DNA from 3 places in the Lysinibacillus sp. NPDC092081 genome. Region 1 is predicted to be linked to each of the others. Evidence: riboswitches for the same ligand, from Rfam matches in the RefSeq annotation. Region 1 holds a riboswitch; each other region holds the start of a gene.

The links. A riboswitch is a leader RNA that binds a small molecule or an ion and turns the genes downstream of it on or off. The one in region 1 is predicted to bind cobalamin.
Region 2: another riboswitch for cobalamin. It lies ahead of ACIQLB_RS16740 (hypothetical protein); the one in region 1 lies ahead of nikA (nickel ABC transporter substrate-binding protein).
Region 3: another riboswitch for cobalamin. It lies ahead of ACIQLB_RS08620 (ribonucleoside-diphosphate reductase subunit alpha); the one in region 1 lies ahead of nikA (nickel ABC transporter substrate-binding protein).

The regions. Positions count from the first base shown of each region.
Region 1 covers NZ_JBIVRU010000018.1:43,109-45,384, reverse strand. Annotated here, with positions in the region: gene nikA (nickel ABC transporter substrate-binding protein) at 1-1,366, opposite strand, end outside; cobalamin riboswitch at 1,718-1,915, opposite strand; gene ACIQLB_RS19930 (DUF1572 family protein) at 2,060-2,276, opposite strand, start outside.
Region 2 covers NZ_JBIVRU010000012.1:52,333-54,608, reverse strand. Annotated here, with positions in the region: gene ACIQLB_RS16745 (amidase family protein) at 1-493, shown strand, start outside; cobalamin riboswitch at 588-771, shown strand; gene ACIQLB_RS16740 (hypothetical protein) at 1,017-1,757, shown strand; gene ACIQLB_RS16735 (GTP-binding protein) at 2,007-2,276, opposite strand, start outside.
Region 3 covers NZ_JBIVRU010000003.1:270,391-272,666, reverse strand. Annotated here, with positions in the region: gene ACIQLB_RS08620 (ribonucleoside-diphosphate reductase subunit alpha) at 1-1,292, opposite strand, end outside; cobalamin riboswitch at 1,454-1,641, opposite strand; gene ACIQLB_RS08615 (hypothetical protein) at 1,752-2,276, opposite strand, start outside.

The DNA of each region.
Region 1 (2,276 bases):
CATAAACGCCATTGGCATTCGGTGTTGCTGATTCATTTGCGAAGCTGTGTGGGTCTGTTGGCGGACCGTTTGTACGCCAGAAGTTAATATCTACTTGATTGTCCATCAATTTTTGGAGCCCTACCATAACATCAGCGCCTTCAAGGTTTAATTGGACGCCTATTTTTGCTAATTCTCCTTGCATTAATTCTGCCATAGGTTTTTGGATGGCATCTGTTGCAATATAGATTAAATCTAATGTAAGAGGTTGCCCATTTTTGGAACGGATTTTATCACCTTTTTGTAAAGTCCAACCTGCTTCATCTAATAACTGCTTGGCTTTTTCTGGATTGAATAGGATTGGTTTTAAATCAATGTTGGCATAAGGAATAGCATCCCAAAACAGTGTATTGGCAACTTTTTCTGTACCATGGGTAATACTTTCAACCATTTGTTCTTTATTAATAGCGAATTGAATAGCCTGACGTACTTTTAATTCTGCTAAAGGACCAGATTGTGTGTTAAACAGTAATGCACGTGTAGATAAAGGTTCAGATGTAGCCGTTTTGTATTTACCACTATCTTTTAAGAAAGTATAGTTATCTAAGCTAATAATGCCGCGACCATAAATTAAATCTAATTCTTCATTTTCAAATGCCAGTGACATAGATTCTGAATCAGGAATAATTTTCACTTTTACTTTGTCTACCAGTGGCTTTTCACCCCAATAATGTTCGTTGCGGCTAAAAATAGCGTATTGATCTTTTTTGTATTCGGTTAATACCCATGAACCCGTACCAATCGGAGCTTTTATACCTTTCTTAGTTGCATCTCCTTCAGGGAATCCGTTATCCCCTAAGAAGCGAAATGGTCGAACAAATGCCAGTTCATTTAATACGGGGTAATATGGTTCATCTAACTGTAATCGAATAGTATAGTCATCTGCTTTCACAACATCTACAATATGATTCACCATTCCCATCCAGGAATGTGTTTCACGATCTGCTAAAACTGCTTTAAAATTACGAATGACATTATCTGCATTAAAGGCTGTCCCATCAGAGTATTTGACATCTTTTCTAAGATGAAATATGTAAGTTTTTTTATCGTCGGAGATTTCCCATCTCTCTGCTAATTTCGGCGATATTGTCCCATCATCGTTATATTCTACCAATGATTCATACACCATTGCTTGTGCAGTCATTTGGTTTGGTAAATAGGTATGCGGATTTAAAGGCCCTATATCTAGCGGCCAGCCAATTGTTATCATTTTTCCTTCGTTATCTTTTGTTGTACTTCCATTACCTTCATTCGAGCTTGAACACCCTGCTAAAATGGTTAACATCAGTAATAGCATGAAAGGTAATAATTTCTTTTTGAATAACATTAATATTGCTCCTGTCTATTTATTTGTGCTAGAAAGATTGAATTATTGTACTTCTCCACCCATAGCATTCGGGGAACCCCGCTAAAACCCGAAATTCCGCCGCTAACCAATTAAAGAACGCCGCTAAAAGTGTGAATTGCGCCGCTAACCAAACAATTTGTACGAGGTTTCAAAGTTGTTTTTGTCTTAAGTACATATAAACTATGTTCTCTCTTTATTCGCACCTCACTTTGATGTAAACTACTAAGTTTGGAAAAAGCCATAAAAAAATCCTTATTCAAATATGAATAAGGATAGAAAAACTCATCAGTAAAAGCCTTCCCATCCATCTCCCTATCTTTCGTAGCTCTACAATGAATCTTACTACAAGCAGGCATTCTGGCTTATGAATCTTCATTTTGCTTCACCTTCCCAAGTACTTACTCAGTGGTTTTTTTGAAACAAAACTCCTCATTTACAGCTGCGGGACAGCATGGGATTTACACCCATTTTCCTTTTAATTAAGCGAAAAATTATTTTTCACCTAAAACTTGTAATGGTAATTATTAAATTTAGTACTAAACATAACACGCTTCAAAGACACACGTCAATTTTATTTTCTGAATATAATAAAGTTTTGCGATTTTTAAACAAAGGTATTTATGTATATTCCACAAAAAAAGCCATTCACACACTAGTGAGATGGCTACACTTCTATCGTTGATGTTTTTTTAACATTGATTCTGTGAAAAGTTGAGATTGTCCCTTTGGAATACTTATTGTTTGCCACTCAGAGCCCTTTATTTGCTTAGCGATGTAAACGATTTGACCGACATGTTGTGAATAATGGGCCATTTGTCTTTCAATCGCATCTATCACGGAATGCTGTTCTCCCCTTATTGTTACAAACCCTTGTAAATCAGCTTCTGTT
Region 2 (2,276 bases), on a different contig from region 1:
AGACTGGAAATGGGGAGTACCGCAATATGAATTAAAGCATAGTTTAAATAATTTCCTTGTTAATCTACCTTCTCACATGCCTGTCCATTCTATCTCTGAGTTAATTCAATTTAATAAACGTTCAAAAGGAAAGTCGTTGAAATATGGGCAGGATAAATTGGAATCGAGAGAGAAATTATCGAACACGTTAAGAGATTCTGACTATTTACATGCAAAACTAGAGGATTTGTATTTTTCTCAAGAACAAGGAATCGACTATACATTAAAAAAATATGAATTAGATGCGATTATTTTTCCATCATATATAGGTTCGACAATAAGTGCGAAAGCTGGATATCCGTCTATTGCCGTCCCAGCAGGGTATATGGAAAATGGGAGACCGTTTGGTATAACTTTCGCAGGAACTGCATTTAGTGAAGATGTTCTAATAAAACTCGCATTTTCATTTGAGCAAGCAACTAAATTACGAAAAGCTCCGAAGTTGAGTGAGTAGTTTTAAAATATCTAACTGCCTCAATTGACTTTAAAAATACAGTACTTTACTATTAATAGTAAGAAATCTGGTATTTTCCAATTTCTTTACAACTGAATAGCGTGGAGTAATAGGTGTAAATTGCGTGCGATTTACTTAAATGGGAAGTCGGTGCAAATCCGACACTGTCCCGCAACTGTAAATGTGAGCGACTTTTCATAGACCACTGTTTAACGACGGGAAGGGGAAAAGTAGTGATGATCATGAGTCAGGATACCTGCCTATTATGAGTACACACCATAACCCTACGAGGAATAGGAGGTGGCATGTTGACAAAACAGAATGCTCTGTTCGTCACTGTACGTCAAACGCCCAAGATAAAAGAAGGTATTTGCTGTCGAGCTAATTCTTTCATATTTGGGCATTGTTTGACATTATATGATGAACGAAAAAGATAGAATGAAGGATTTCCTCGCGTTAATAGGAAATCCTTTTTTTACTGATGACTTCCGTTTTGAAAATATGTACGAAAAGAGGATGCAGTATGACGAATATTCATGTATATACAGCACAGCAACCACAATCTTTAGATATGAAAATTTGTAAGCAGCCACGCACTGAAGTTACTAAGAAAGCTACAACAAGAATGGTTGTAGAATCACTTGTTGATCAATTAATAGCTAGCAATCTTATTAGTAATGAACGATTATTTGAGCAAATTTTATATAACAAAGATATTATTTGGATTCAAAATGAAAATATTAAAGGGCACCTTTTTGCAAAGGCGGATATAACAGATCAGCTTAAAACAAAAACAAATAGTTTTATGATGTATATGCCGACAAATCCAATTGTGTATGAGGTGAATGGTGAGCATTATCATTTAATTACACGCATAGATTCGACGCGTGCAAAACCAAATTTAGAGCGACTTTCCCAAGATCCTAATCCAATATTAAGTGCTGCTCGGGTCAATGATTTATTGTGCTCGATCGTAATGCGCTTTTATGAAACATATTTCGAGGATCTATCACAGGTAGCTCATAAAGACAAAAAACTGATTAATTTTGTAGAGCGAGAGTATCATCAATTTTTAGAAGCTGTGAAGGAACTTAATGATTATCATTTAAACTGGCATCCACGTGGTAACGGTCATGAACTATTGCTAGAATTAATTGATAATTTGCAACTTTTGAGAAGCCGACCTGGCAAGATTTTAATCGATTTTTCTACTTCCCATAGCCACGTTGTGGAACCTTCATATCGCATTTTTAAACAAGCATAGAAAACAGTACAAGCTTTATAAAAATAGTCGTGCTGGGTGAAGAAGAATACCCGCGAAAGCAGGGTAAATACCCGCGGAAGCAAGGTAAATACCCGCGCAAAGGCAGAATACCCGCGGATGCACAGTAAATACCCGCGAAAGGAGAGCAAGTACTCGCGCAAAGCAAGATTACCCGCAATAGCATAGTAAATCCCCACGAAACATAATAAACAGGACGATGATATAAAATCATGTCCTGTTTTTATGAATTCAGTCAATACAATGCATAGCTGCTTCTGCTTCTTGCCAAGGAACGGAGTAGCCCTTGCCTTTTGTACAAAAAATACTAGAGGATGTATACTCGGGGTCGGCGTTTTTATCGTAGCCAATTTGTGCAATGATGTCTTCCGTATTGTGACACACATCATAACCATCAAATTGTAGAGAAAGTACGCCCTTACCATTAGTATAGGCAGCAAAGGTTGTACTGTAGCTCATAAATGTTGCGACAGGGGCTCGACCGGTTAAAATCGCATCATG
Region 3 (2,276 bases), on a different contig from region 1:
GAGCTGTAAACCATCCCCTCATGCTTATTCGGATTCATACGATTTACTTCATCTCGATAGAACATAAAAGGCACGCCTGTTTCAAGCTGTGAGCGCATAATACGCTTCATAATATCAATGGCTGGTACGACTTCACGACTTAACAATGGATTCGCGATACATTCCGCATATTTAGTACGGAAAGAGCCGTCACCCTTTTTCTCATCGTAGTAATCCTCTAGTGAGTAGCCCATGATTTCTCGCACTTCATGTGGGTCAAATAAATGCCACTCCCCACGTGCCTCAACAGTTTCCATAAATAAATCCGGTAAGCACAGCCCTGTGAAAATATCATGGGCACGCAAACGCTCATCCCCATTGTTTAAGCGTAAATCTAAAAACGTAAAGACGTCTTTATGCCAAATATCTAGGTATACAGCAATAGCTCCTTGTCGTTGACCTAGCTGATCGACTGAAACCGCCGTATTATTAAGTTGTTTAATCCATGGTAAAACGCCACTTGATGCACCTTTAAAGCCTTTAATAGATGAGCCTCGGCTACGAATTTTGCCCATATAAACACCAATGCCACCGCCGTACTTCGATAATGTTGCGACATCTGTATTCGTGTCATAAATACTTTGTAAACTATCATCTACTGTATCGATAAAGCAGCTAGATAGCTGTCCATGTGTTTTACCAGCATTCGATAATGTTGGTGTGGCAACAGTCATATATAAATTACTCATCGCCCAATACGATTCACGTACTTTTTCTAAACGATTTTCTGTTTCATCCTGCATCAGGGTCATCGCAATGACCATCCATCGTTCCTGCGGTAGCTCCACTGGTGTTTTCGTGTAGTCACGGACTACATAGCGGTCCATTAATGTTTTTAAGCCAATATACGTAAACAACTCATCTCGACTTGATTCTAAATAAGAAGCGAGTTCCTGAAGCTCCTGCTCACTATACTTTGTTGTTAAACTTTCATGATACAAACCAGCTTCTGTATAGTGTGCTAAATGTTCTGGGAAAACTTTATAAACATCCTTCACTGAAACACCACGGCGCATTGCAAATTGATCATATAACTTTTCTAAATAAATTTGAGCTGCGACAAATGTCCAGTATGGCTCCTCTTCATCAATGAGGCTAAGCGTTTGTAAAATCATCGCATCTGCCCATGCTTCAAATGTGGCATTGTCGTTTTTTCGTAGCCATCGATCCGATAACCTTACAAAACTTTCGAGTTCATCCTCCGTGTAACTTTTCTTGAGCTTAGTCATTTGCTGTTCAATTTGAATTGTCATGTAACATTCTCTCCCTTTCCTTCTACAGCAACACAAAAAGCGATCACGCAACATTTATCGGTTACGTGATCGCTGTAAAATCGGAAATGGAAATGAAGGACATGCACACAAAGAAGTGAACAAATCTTTCGCCTCCACTTCTCAATCCCCGAAGAATGTGTTGCTGTCTTGAACAACTCGGCAGGTCTCCTGGCTCATGCTTCCTCCAAACGATGGCCTTCCCGTTCTTCACAGTGGCCTAATCATCATTTGTCAGCATTTACAGTTGCGGGGACAGCTTCGGCCTAAGATGACTCTTTTTCCGAATTCCCTTTTAAACCATATTGGTACCGCTTGTCCAAAATACTATATATTGTGTTTTAACTCCTAAACAAATCTAACATATTGTGTTTATTGTTGCAATAGGCGTTTTGCCCCTTGCACGTTATAAAGTGCTACATTTTCTCGAAGCAAGCCCAATTACAATGCAGTTTTACATAGTTTTTCAAAATTTCTAGGAAAATTTTTTTGTGCTTGCTGCTCTTTTTCTGGCTGTATTCCTAGCAAAACTACTGCACATGGACCAGCCGATTTCTCAACATCTAATGAACTTTTGACCTGTTGTTTGCCAAAAAGTCGGGTAAATTCTGCTTGCAGACCTTTTGATCCAACTGGCCATATTTGCTGCACTATTTCCTCATTCCATGCCTGAAAAATGGGTTGCAGCTGTGCGACATCTTCAGGCTGTGCAAGGACTTCATTGCCTACAAGTGGCAGTCCATAGGTGTACCAACTTAGTTGCTCAAGCTTAGTTGCTGTGCGTTTCTGTTGCTCACCAAGCATCGTTACAGACAACCCTGATTGTAAAGTGGGCATATTGGACTCTGTGCTACCGTCTATTGGCGGACAACTAAGACCAGCCTCATCAAAAACCTGCTGAATGCCTGCCACATAACGAGACCATGCAGCATCCCCTGAAAAATTAGCGAGTAAAATATGGCTTGG